4 regions of the Paenibacillus sp. FSL M7-1046 genome follow, and region 4 is predicted to be linked to each of the others. Evidence: riboswitches for the same ligand, from Rfam matches in the RefSeq annotation. Region 4 holds a riboswitch; each other region holds the start of a gene.
What was found. A riboswitch is a leader RNA that binds a small molecule or an ion and turns the genes downstream of it on or off. The one in region 4 is predicted to bind cyclic di-GMP.
Positions count from the first base shown of each region.

Region 1: it holds a riboswitch for cyclic di-GMP, as region 4 does, so the genes downstream of both, NYE29_RS29600 (hypothetical protein) here and NYE29_RS04480 (PA14 domain-containing protein) in region 4, are expected to answer to the same signal.
Region 2: it holds a riboswitch for cyclic di-GMP, as region 4 does, so the genes downstream of both, NYE29_RS07980 (anti-repressor SinI family protein) here and NYE29_RS04480 (PA14 domain-containing protein) in region 4, are expected to answer to the same signal.
Region 3: it holds a riboswitch for cyclic di-GMP, as region 4 does, so the genes downstream of both, NYE29_RS07510 (collagen-binding domain-containing protein) here and NYE29_RS04480 (PA14 domain-containing protein) in region 4, are expected to answer to the same signal.

Region 1 covers NZ_JBBOXB010000001.1:6,620,356-6,623,468, forward strand. Annotated here, with positions in the region: gene NYE29_RS29600 (hypothetical protein) at 72-1,103, opposite strand; cyclic di-GMP riboswitch class I at 1,179-1,270, opposite strand; gene NYE29_RS29605 (nucleotidyltransferase domain-containing protein) at 1,397-2,164, opposite strand; gene NYE29_RS29610 (RNA polymerase sigma factor) at 2,285-2,866, shown strand; gene NYE29_RS29615 (DUF4179 domain-containing protein) at 2,835-3,113, shown strand, end outside.
Region 2 covers NZ_JBBOXB010000001.1:1,856,004-1,859,116, reverse strand. Annotated here, with positions in the region: gene NYE29_RS07985 (2-oxoglutarate dehydrogenase E1 component) at 1-500, opposite strand, end outside; cyclic di-GMP riboswitch class I at 989-1,073, shown strand; gene NYE29_RS07980 (anti-repressor SinI family protein) at 1,101-1,253, shown strand; gene NYE29_RS07975 (helix-turn-helix domain-containing protein) at 1,353-1,685, opposite strand; gene NYE29_RS07970 (hypothetical protein) at 2,107-3,113, shown strand, end outside.
Region 3 covers NZ_JBBOXB010000001.1:1,751,102-1,754,214, forward strand. Annotated here, with positions in the region: gene NYE29_RS07510 (collagen-binding domain-containing protein) at 1-1,870, opposite strand, end outside; cyclic di-GMP riboswitch class I at 1,954-2,043, opposite strand; gene NYE29_RS07515 (hypothetical protein) at 2,667-3,080, shown strand.
Region 4 covers NZ_JBBOXB010000001.1:1,066,836-1,069,948, reverse strand. Annotated here, with positions in the region: gene NYE29_RS04485 (sugar phosphate nucleotidyltransferase) at 55-1,428, shown strand; cyclic di-GMP riboswitch class I at 1,566-1,646, shown strand; gene NYE29_RS04480 (PA14 domain-containing protein) at 1,659-3,113, shown strand, end outside.

The DNA.
Region 1 (3,113 bases), 5.6 Mb from region 4:
ATACCCAATATTTACCGCTTTACTACTATCGTCAAATTGCACTGTTTTTTTGATAGTTTCTGAAAATTCATTTATGGCGTTCTGACTATTGTACGAAGCACAATATAGTCATTCGCGTCGCGTGAGATCAAAGTGTCTTTATTAAAATACACAAAATTGTCCGCACTGCGGTTTCGTTCCCCAAGTAAAAAGAGTTCCCCATTTCGGAGGTTCACTCCGCGGGCTACCAGTTTATTATTCATCATTTCCGAGAACACCGCATAATTGTCACCCACGATTAAGAGATCATTCCGGTCGCCAATTACCCATTCACGTTTGAGCAATACTTTAACCGGGGCTCCGGCTTTACTGCGGTCCATCGTCATATAGATGAAGTAATTTTTGGTCTTGCCGGCAGCATCCACTTCTTTGGAGTCAATCATCCAGACAATATCTTTACCATTCGAAGCTACGAGGTTGAAGGATTCATTTTCTTTCAGCTTGTAGAGCTCAATTGTTTTTGAACTTGGCAGATCATACAGATACAACGTCCCGGTGTCCCATTTGCTATAGATGAACTTGTCATCTACAAACTGGTGGACCTGATCAAAACCAAGATCATTGATGGTCTGAGTTTCCAGCGTCGTTTTGTTAGTGAAGTAAAAATCTGAGCCACTGCTGTGTGCATAATATTTGTCACCCACACCCAGTAATTCCGGAGTTTTCACTTCCAGCGGAAGCTCGCTTGTTTTTTTGGTTTTCAAATTGTACTGTACCAGCTTCTTCGGGTAGATATTAATTCGTTTAGTCACTTCAATTGTAGACTCATAATAATAAACACTGTCTCCCATAAGCTGCAAGTTCGTTTTGAACGTGTTAGTAGAAGTGACCTTCTCCGTCGTCTTCTTCTTCCAGTTATGTAAGTACAGCTGATGAGCCCCTTTGCTATCCTTCTCCAGTGAAGCGATTGTGTCACCTGTGAACTTGTAGTTGTAGTCAATCGGCATGTTATATGCAGTTTTGACATCCGTAAAAGTGTACTTCGCAGCTGCGTGGACCGGGGTGGCAATCAGGGGCCCAGCGGCCAAGACTGTAGCCAGAATAAACGCTAAGCCAGGCCTCAATTTGTGGCGAATCTTCAAAAACATGATTTTTTCAAGCTCCTTTTGTTGTATTTAGACAACAAAAAACCAAACTACATGAGCGTCCCCGCTGTCATGCCGCTTTCGTGAGCGGTTTAGACCGGTGGCTTTGCGTCTTCCGCCTTTCGGCGGAGTTGCCTTTGTTCATCAGCTGGCGCTTCCGAATCACAAACATATTTTGGTATTTATTATCTATCTAAATTTATAATTCGACAAGAGTAGTCATTATCCTCCTTTTTTCTCACATTCAAATATTGTTCGCTGTATCTGTTTTGTTACGATAGTGCGTAGATCCGTTTGACCATAAAATCGAAAAAACGCTGATTCCAGTTCTCTGACAGCCGTTCGGTCAAGTCTGCAATCAACACCACAGCGAGGTCCACCAGCTTCTGGACACCTGAAGGGAGTGCGTCCGGTCCAAGAGCATTTAACGCTCCTGTTAACTCATCCAGTTGCTGTGGACTGAGTTTGTGATGCAGTCTCTTAATGCCGAGCTGCGCTGTAGAAGGATCTGCTACATGCCGCAGAACTATCATTAGATCTGCCGCCAGATGACTGCCAAGCCGGTGTGCCCAGAGCAAATCGCCGCGGAGATACGCGGTTTCAAATTCCAGAAGACTGAAAGTGAAACCGGAAAGGATCCTCGTAATCTCTACATCCGACATGGGGAAGCTCTCTGCCTTGTAGTTGGCAAGACAACCCTCGGGATCATGCAGGACAAGGATTTGTTCGGTTTGTTTCAGACTCTCCGCAGTCACTGTATAAAGATCGAAATGCAGACCGTCTTCAAACACGCCAACAATTTGTGGTCCTACGAAGTTAGCTTCCGACCAGAATATCAGCGGTTTATAGCTCTCCATATAGGATATTCTGCGCGCTAAAAAATCCGTCAATCCCTCGCTGTGGACCAAGCAGTACAAATCAACATCCGAGTAAGCATCCTGCTCTCCTCTGGCATGTGCGCCTTTCAGAAATACCGCCCTGACTGCCGGATCATCCTTTACGGCCAAGCCTACCTGACGGATTGCTACGTCTTGTTTCATTCTCTCTTCCCCCTGCAATGTGTAGTATGATCTGAACATAATCTTTCTTTTTTATAAAAAGTGAGAAATATTGTGGCGCTGGTGCGTCTTATATACAAATAAATTAATGGGAGGCACTGGATGAAGGCACAGGACAACGACGAACAAATCATTGCCGAAGTGCTGCAGGGCAACCGGGAGGCCTTTGCGGTACTCGTAGACAAATACAAGTCGAGCTTGTATGGTCTGCTGCTCGGTATGGGCGCCAGTCACCAGGATGCACAGGATTTGGCCCAGGAAACATTTATCAAAGCATACCAGAAACTCCGCGAGCATCATGGCCAATCAAGCTTTGCCGCTTGGCTGTACGCCATTGCGATCAACCACTTCAGGTCACTGAAAAGACGGAAATCCCCAGGCCTAATAAGCAGCACCTTGCTGCAGGAGAAGGATCGCGGGCCAACCCCTGAAGAGCAATATATGCGCAAGGAAGACGAGCTTGAAATGCACCGGAAATTGTCCAAGCTTCCAGAACGTTACCGGATTGTACTGCTGCTTCGCTATACCAATGAATTATCCTATGAGGAGATCTCAGCGATAACGGGAATGCCGATGCATCAGGTCAAAAATTGTCTCCACCGCGCCCGTCAAAAGCTGAAGAAACAATGGCCGAAATCCAGGGAGGGTTCCAATGAAAAAATGGGCTTACACCAATCACAATGACTTGTCCGGCACTGATAACGATCTACTGACGGATTCACAATTGTATACAAGCTCTAATCTAGCTGATGATTTCACAGAGCGCGTTATGGAACAAGTTCGCAATACAGAGATACAGCCCGCCTCCGGGCAAAAATTATCCGAGATATCCGGAATGCAAACGGGCCGCACCCTAAAAAGAGGTTTAAAGTGGGGCAGCTCTGTTGCTGCAGTGATAGGAATTGCTTCATTACTGTTTTTCATTGGCAAA
Region 2 (3,113 bases), 790 kb from region 4:
TCCTGCTCGTCACGCACATGCCCGAATTCATAGGCAATGGTCTGCGTGTAGGCCTGGCGCATCCGGTGAACGGCATCCCAAGCAGTATGAACGTCATTCGGGGCATTCTCCCAGATCAGCGAGGCGGGCATAGCCATTAAATCCTCGCGGGTCAGATCATAGGTTTCGTACTCCAAATATTTCGCCATCGGATTGTTTCCCCGGTCCAGCGGGTCGATATTGGCGGCCATATGGCCATGTATGCGGATATTGGCGATCAGCTTGGAGGCCCTTACGGCCTTTCTAAGCCACTCAGTATCTCCTGAAATCACAGGCAGCGGTGCCTGTTCGGCATCAGGAGCCAATGGAGGGGGGCCGGAAAGGGTGAAGAGATCGCGGTAATTATGCTCTACTAAAGTTGGATCTTTTACAAATTGCTCATATTTCTCTTGGATGTAACCCAGATTGGGTCCGTAATACTTGCTCCACACAGTTTCGTTATAGGGATCTTTGGCTGCCATGAATACATCCTCCTAACGGATGAACTCCACGCGCGCCAAAATTTCGCCGGCGCCCTTGTGGAGCTTCGATGTTTGCGGTTTCATTCCTCATCTTATTGTGCAACTTTCAAGGCGGGTAATCAATTCATACTTTGGTTGAATCCGTTCGCAAAACGGTATGATTCAGTGCCTAATTCATACAGAACTATTATAAGTTTGGTTTCTTAACTATATGAAAATGATGCGGCGGTGTGATTGAAATGAACGAAATAAAAATGTTGTTTTCAGTTTTCATATATACATACATACATAGATAAAGAGGCTTGTTCTACAATTTTTTTGGGTTATCGAGTAATTCATACAAGCTGTTGGCAAAATAATCAATTATTTTCCGTTTCTATTTATACAATATTCCCATAAATCGACACACTTTTCGTGTAAGATATTGTATAATGTTATTGCGGATAACGGTTTCATGAATTTCTAGCCAGATCCTTTCATGTAAAGGATCCAGTAAAGGGTAAACCTGCCGAAAGACAGGGGCACAAAGTCTCGGGTCTAATGTAGAAATACTACGACGGCCGGACTGCCTGGGGACGCGTAATCTTAGGAGGAGATTTCTTGGATAAGTCCAACCAGGGGAACAACGGAGAACTGCAGACAGTTGATCTGGATTTAGAATGGGTATATTTGCTGATGTCGGCTAAGCAGGCGGGCATCAAAGCGGATGAAATCCGCCAATTTTTTAATGAGAAGACTTTACAGGCGATGTAGCGGTTGGTTGCTAAAAGTTTTGTACATACAGAAAGGGCATAGCGGATCTCTCCGCTGTGCCCTTTCTGTATGACCGGCAGTAGAAGGAACCTGCATGAATCAGGAATCCTTCTGCTCCAGCCGCCATTTTTGATAGTCCAAGAACTCTTTGAATTCCCGCTTGCTTATACCCGAAGCCATAGCTTCCAGTACGAGCCGGGACCATTCTCCATCCAGAGGTGACTCCTGCACATCGGAAGGCTCGCCGTAAAGCAGCGCATGAATGGACACCTGAAGTGCGTCAGCGATTTTTTCAATAAATTGAATAGAGGGGTTAGATTGTATATTTCTTTCCACATTGCTTAAGTATGATTTCGCCACATCAGCCTTATCCGCAAGCTCCGAAAGAGACAAGCCTTTTTCCAGACGGAGATGGTGGATGCGACTTCCCATATTATCTGGCACGATAAAAACGCCCCTCCGTACTTTTTGTTACAGTATAACAAATAACCGGAAGACGGACAAAGCACTATAGAATCAGTTCCGGTATGAATGATCCCCCTTTTATGTCGTTTCCACTCCACATCCCCATTATTTTTATTCCCTCTGCGGTATCATTTAGATTTTTCATGCGAAAACGTTCGTTAAAAAGTACGATAAGCTGAGGAAAATGAAGCTAAAAGCAGAAAATTAACTATAAATCGTTCTTTATTAAGAATATTGCAACAAAATGAGATTTTTGATTTGTAGGAGTAATGGCATATACTTACGTCATAGTTCTTAATAACGAACGAATAACGTTCGTCATAAAGGCTGGGTGTTAATAGATTACTTTGTTTGCAGGAAATTGCAAGCAGCTAAAGGAGAGGCTCCTGTGAGGCTTTCACGTTCTTCCCGGAATAGAAATATCCGTCGGTATACGCTTCCCCAAATTGCAGGGATCGTAGTGATTTCGGCTTATGGCATCGGCCAAATTACAACGCCCACGTATGCATTGCTGACTAACGTCGCAGCAACCGAATCCTCCAATATCACCACAGCATTTGTGTTTCCAAGCACGGTCGATCATATTGCCAACCAAGCCAGCGAAGCGATGAAGCTTGCTGCCTGGCAGCGTGAAGCGGCGAGAGAGGTGCTGGCGGAGATAACGGATAAGAATACGGACTCGGAGACCGCAGAGGGACGTATTGGAGGTATTCAAGAGGCTGCTGCACAAACGCGTGAGGCTGCGGCCGGCGCGGCTGCTTTTTTAGCTGAGCTTCAAGGCTATCTAACACGCTCGCAATTAGAGCTGGAGCAGCAAGTCAATGAAGTGAACCAGAGACTTTCTCCATATGAGGTCGATTTTAATCAATTAACAGCCGCACAAAATAACGATATCCCGGTATTCGAACAATTGCTCAGCCAAGCCAATCTAACGCTGGGCGAATTTCAGGAGATGGTTAGAAAGCTAAGCTCCATCAGAAGAGTGGACGCTTATGTGCAGGCAGCCTATCATCAGGCATCGAACGCGGCCGAACAGGCTAGGAGTTATGCGGACGAAACCTCGTTGATGCATACAGAGGCCGCTGACGTAATCCAAGGACTGAAAGAGGCTGAGAAGAAGGCGAAGCTCGAAGCGGAAGAAAAGGCGAAGCTCGAAGCTGAGAAAAAGGCGAAGCTCGAAGCCGAGGAGAAAGCGAAGCTCGAAGCTGAGAGGAAGACGAAGCTCGAAGCCGAAGAGAAGGCGAAGCTCGAAACTGAGGATAAAGCGAAGCTCAAAGCCGAGGATAAAGCGAAGCTCGAAGCTGAGGATAAAGCGAAGCTCGAAGCTGAGGAGAAGGCGAAGCTCGAAGCTGAGGATAAAGCGAAGCTCGAAGCCGAGGAGAAAGCGAAGCTCGA
Region 3 (3,113 bases), 680 kb from region 4:
CTGGCGTCGGGTCTACTGTTGGCAACGGCGTTGGTGTCGGTGTTGGTACCGGTGTCGGCACCGGTGTTGGCGTTGGTGTCGGCGCTGGTGTTGGCGTTGGTGTCGGCACCGGTGTTGGCGTTGGCACCGGTGTCGGTGTCGGTGTCGGTGTTGACGTCGGCGTTGGTGGCGGCGCCGGTGTTGGCGTCGGTGTTGGCACCGGTGTTGGCGTTGGCGTCGGCGTCGGTGTCGGTGTTGGCACCGGTGTCGGTGTCGGCGTCGGCGCCGGTGTTGGTGGCGGAGTCGGCGCCGGTGTTGGTGGCGGCGCCGGTGTTGGCGTTGGTGTCGGCGCTGGTGTTGGTGTTGGTGTCGACGTTGGTACCGGCGTCGGTGTTGGTACCGGCGTTGGTATTGGTGTCGGCACCGGTGTTGGCGTTGGTGTTGGCGTCGGTGTCGGTGTCGCCGTCGGCATTGGTGTCGGCGTCGCCGTCGGTGTTGGCGTCGCCGTTGGTGTTGGTGTCGCCGTCGGTGTCGGTGTTGGCGTCGGCGTTGGTGTCGGCACCGGTGTTGGCGTTGGTACCGGTGTTGGCGTCGGTGTTGGCGTTGGTGTCGGTGTCGGCACCGGTGTTGGCGTTGGTGTCGGCACCGGTGTTGCCGTTGGCGTTGGTGTCGGCGTCGCCGTTGGCGTCGGTGTCGGTATCGGCGTCGCCGTTGGTGTCGGTGTCGCCGTCGGCGTTGCCGTCGGTGTCGCCGTCGGTATCGGCGTCGCCGTTGGTGTCGGTGTCGGTGTTGGCGTCGCCGTCGGTGTCGGCGTCGGTGTTGGCGTCGGTGTCGCCGTTGGCGTCGGTGTCGGTATCGGCGTCGCCGTTGGTGTCGGTGTCGCCGTCGGCGTTGCCGTCGGTGTCGCCGTCGGTATCGGCGTCGGTATCGGCGTCGCCGTTGGTGTCGGTGTCGGTGTTGGCGTCGCCGTCGGTGTCGGCGTCGGTGTTGGCGTCGCCGTCGGTGTTGGTGTTGGTGTTGGTGTCGGCTTCGGTGTTGGTGTCGGGCCGACTGGCGGCACCGTTCCCTCAAAGGTATGATGATGCATCTGAATATAACCGCTGAATCCTTTTGCAATAAGGGTACCATGCAGTTCAGCACGGCTGAACGCCACAAAGGCATGCGGCGCTAACATGGTGCCTTCAATGGTTGTGTTCCCATTAGCTACAGAAGAAGCTTCGTAGAAGTTGAACAGCACATTGTGAGATTTGCCATTCCACATTTGAAAATCCGGAATGACGACCTTATTCCCGCTTACATTGATAATTACCGTGGCATTTCCTGCAATGTTGAACTGGAGACCGTTGGTAACCGCCAAATCCGCAGCAGTCAAATGAATGACATTAAAGGAATCCGGAGCGTTAATCGTCATTTTCCCTCCATCTCTGACAAAGGGCTGCGTTTGTTTCAGAGCAGCAAGTTCACTCGAACGCTGAATCAAAAATTGCTCCTCAGCTTGAAAATCGATCGGATGATCCTGCCGCGTACCTCCTTTAAGGTCAGCTCCTGAACTTTTCATGCTGCCTCCATACACAGAGGTGCCATAAACTGTTCCATTTGAAAAGTCGATGTCTTTGCCGGCGATAAGCACATCTCCGCCCACAGCATCCTTGGATACTCCATATCCCTGAAGAGTAATATTCCCTGCAGCAGCAAGCCGTCCGTGGATCTGGTCATTGCTTTGCGCGAAATCTCCAAAGATAAAGGCGTTGAAATTGCCGGCGACTCCCAGCACCGGTGTTGGGGTGTACGGCATACTTGCCGCCGCCTCTACATTGATCCCCGGATGAAGCATATTGCCGATGGTTAAAATCCCCGTCAGAATCAAGGCTAATGATTTTTTCTTCAACAACGATATGTACCTCCTATGTAACTATTCTATGAATGCACAGATTAGCCCGTAACAACAAAAAGACCGCCAAGAAGGGTTAGCTTCATGGCGGCCGGACGATCGTGGCACCTTTAGAGTGCTGTAGATTCCTGACTTTGCGTCCCGCTCTTTCGAACGGTTTGCGATTATACATGAGAAGTTGGTAACAGTCGTATTCTATGTAGTCTATGACTTTTGTTACTTTCGGACTAGAATCAGTCTATCTCTTCCCCTCTCTGTTTGTCAATCTATTCCTTATTTTTTTTGATAGATTCTCTGAAAAAGTCCTCAATCCCGCATCACATAAGGGTTTCGTTGTATTCACCAATCACATAAAACAAATTTTCAATATTAAAAATTAGTATATTCGAACCACTTTTCAACTTATGTCGAAACGGCAAAAAAACTGTCGCCAGCTTTTGGCAGCAGTTTTTAGTCATTGTCAATTTACATAAGTCAGCGGGCAACAGCCGGACTCAGAATTGGTATATTTTATAACAGCTGAACCCAGCCGATCATGGACATCCATAGTGGAACACTTAGAAACAACCCGAACAACAATCCGCGGCGGAGACTTCCCTCATAATTCATCACAATTCTCCTTTTTAATAAGCTTTATTTTTCAATATTTATTATTTCAATTTTAATATAAAATAATTCTTATAATTATTTTGTGAATTATGTCACATTGTTTCAGCTGTTTAGAAATTCCATTGATTAATTTTTGAATAATCGGTTAAAATACGAATATACGTTCTTATTAGAGGTGATTGAATTTATGCATAGAGCGGAGAGTAACGATAATACACTGGTCAAATCCTATATATTGCTTCCGCTGATTTTATCAGCCTTTGAACGGGATTCAGCCATTATGTCGACACAACTGCGGACTCCCGCCCCATACATGGAGGTTCTCCGTACTGCTGCAAATGCGGCTACTGCCGATCTGAGGGATGTGCGCGCCGAAATGAGGAAACGCGGAGTTAAGGTCTATGAACAGCAGCGGCTCCAGGTGGGCATCGAGGCCAAATTTATATGCCGGGGATATCATGAACGGATGCTGCTGCTGGATGACGTCATCGCTGCACAGGCCGCTATCCATATGCGCAAATACCTGGGACTCGATATCTCCGGCTACAACAGCTATGAGGAACAGTACAAAATCAAATCCGGCCCTCAAGCAAGCCAATAGCCTTTGGTGCGTTGAAGAATAAAAACAGGCCTC
Region 4 (3,113 bases):
CAACCAATAACAATCCGATATTTTCGCGTCAACACATAATGAGGAGGGTTCCATATGAAACTGGTACTTCTATCAGGCGGTTCAGGAAAACGTCTCTGGCCTTTGTCCAACGATTCACGTTCGAAGCAATTTCTGAAGGTACTTGAGAGCCCGACGGGTGAGCCGGAATCCATGGTGCAACGGGTATGGCGGCAGCTGGAGGAAGCTAATATGTCGGGTTCGGCTTATCTGGCTACCGGCCGCAGTCAGGTGGAAATGATTCAAAGCCAGCTTGGCAGCGAGGTGCCTATCATCGTTGAGCCGGAACGCCGCGATACGTTTCCGGCGATTGCCCTGACAGCAGCCTACCTGTATTCCATGGAAGGCGTTTCGCCAAGCGAGACCGTGGCCATCCTGCCGGTCGATCCTTATGTGGAAGCCGCCTTCTTCGATACAGTAGTGCAGCTTGAGCAAACGATGCAGGAGAGCGGAGCGAACCTGGCGCTGATGGGTGTAGTACCCGAGCATGCTTCAGAAAAATACGGATATATCATTCCTACCAGCGCAGAGGCGGGAGCAAGCGGTTATCTGCAGGTAAGCCACTTCCAGGAGAAACCTGACCGTAAGCAGGCCGAGGAACTGATCAGCCGGAATGCCCTCTGGAACTGCGGCGTGTTTGCGTTCCGCTTGGGCTATCTGCTTGATATTCTGCAGCGCAAGGGATTGCCGCTGAACTACGAGGAACTGCAGAAGCAGTACAAACTGCTTGCTTCCATAAGCTTTGACTATGAAGTGGTGGAAAAAGAGGAGAAAATCGTAGTTCAGCCTTATGCCGGATTCTGGAAGGATCTGGGCACCTGGAACACGCTAACTGAAGAAATGAACAGCAATCATGTAGGCAAAGGGTTCGTGACGGCGGATTCCGAAGGCACATGCCTGATTAATGAGCTGGATATTCCGATTACGGTGATCGGCGCGAAGGATCTGATTATCGCTGCCAGCCCGGACGGGATTTTGGTTACCCATAAAGCGGAGAGTCCGAGAATCAAGGAAGTGCTGAAGTCTTTTGAACAAAGACCCATGTACGAAGAACGCCGCTGGGGCCATTATAAGGTCATAGATTATGTGAAATACGATGAGGGAAATGAAGTGCTGACCAAACGGATTTTTATCGAAGAGGGTAAAAATATCAGTTACCAGCTGCACCATAAACGCAGTGAAATCTGGACATTTGTCAGCGGTGAAGCAAGCATTGTGATTAATGAGAAGATGCATAATGTGAAGGCGGGAGATGTGGTGCGTATACCGGAAGGCACCAAACATGCGATTCTTGCGCTGACGGATGTAGAGTTTATCGAGGTACAGACCGGTTCGGAACTGGTAGAAGAGGATAACATCCGCATCACCTTGGATTGGGAAGATATAGCTTTGCAACAGTTTATCTCTTAGGCCTAAATAATCTATTTAACCAATTGTTGCAAATCCAAAACAGGCATTTAGAACCATTTATTAATTTATTTTTATTAATGCTCTAAATAAAAACTTCATAGGGACGATACTTACGGTAAGAGGGATTAATCCTTCCAAAACGACAAAGGCAAACCTAATCGAAAGATAGGGACGCAAAGCCATAGGGCCTTCGCAAGAGTGGCAGCCTGGCTACCGAAAGGAAGATGATTTTGAAAACTTACCGTAAGTCTCGTCTGCTGTCCACCTTGCTGTCTCTTGCCGTATTGTTAACCGCTGTGCCTTTAGGATTTGGGCTGTCGCCTTCAACCGCAGAAGCCTCATCAAGCACAGCAGTGCCGGTTAATCCGGACGCTTCAGCCGAAGCTGTCAAGCTGCTTAGTAACCTCTATTCCATTACCGGAAAAGGGATCATCTCTGGACAGCACGATTATTTGGAGAGCCCGGATGAATTCAGCAACAAGTTGAAGGGAACAAGCGGAGAATATGCTGCTCTTCACGGATATGAGCTTGGCGTAATTAGCGGCCAGTCGGAGAGTACGGCTGCATCGCAGCGCAAGAATGTGGTGAACAGCGCGATCAACTGGTACAAGAACGGCGGCATTGTCGCAATGACCTTTCATCAGAATCTGCCGGGGACGGCGTACCTCTGGTCCAATGTGCAGAAGCCGCTCACCCAAGCGGAATTTAACAGGTATGTAACGCCGGGCACGACAGAATACGCCAGCCTGATCACGGATCTGGATAAAGTGGCGGTGTCGCTCAAAAGCTTGCGGGATGCGGGCGTTCCTGTACTTTGGAGACCTTATCATGAAATGAACGGCAACTGGTTCTGGTGGGGGAAGAAAAGTAATTTTGCTGAACTGTGGAATATTATGTATGACCGTTTCGTGAACGTTCATCAATTAAACAATCTGTTGTGGGTATGGAACCCCAATGCACCGAATGCCTGGTCTGATCCTTATGCGCTGACCTATCCGGGCGCAAGCAAAGTGGATGTTCTTGCAGCAGATATATATGATAACGACTATATGAATAAGTACTATGACAGTTTGCTTAGTCTGGCTGCCGGTAAACCGATAGGTATTGGTGAGAACGGTGAGATGCCCAGCACGGCCAAACTGAAGCTCTCCCAGAAAAATTTCGTTTTCATGATGAACTGGGGAAAAATGCTCTATGAGAAAAATAGCACAACTACGATTAAGAGTTTCATGAATGATAGCTATACACTGACCCGGAATAAATATAAGAGTTGGAGTGCACCAGCCGCTGCGCCAACGGCAACACCGACGCCGACACCAACAGCAACGCCGACACCAACAGCAACGCCGACGCCGACACCAACGGCAACGCCAACACCGACACCAACGGCAACGCCAACGCCGACGCCGACACCAACGGCAACACCGACAGCGACACCAACACCAACGGCAACGCCAACACCGACGGCAACGGCAACGTCGAAGCCGACGGCAACGCCAACGCCTGACTCTAATGATTCAGTGGAAGCGCCTGTGTTGAGCGGACTTAAGGGAGAATACTTCAAAAACATGACGCTTTCCGGTACGCCGGCCTTGGTGCGCAATGATGCATTGCTTAACTTTAACTGGCGCCAGGGTTCGCCGGATCCTTCAATCGGTGTAGATTCCTTCTCTGTCCGCTGGACC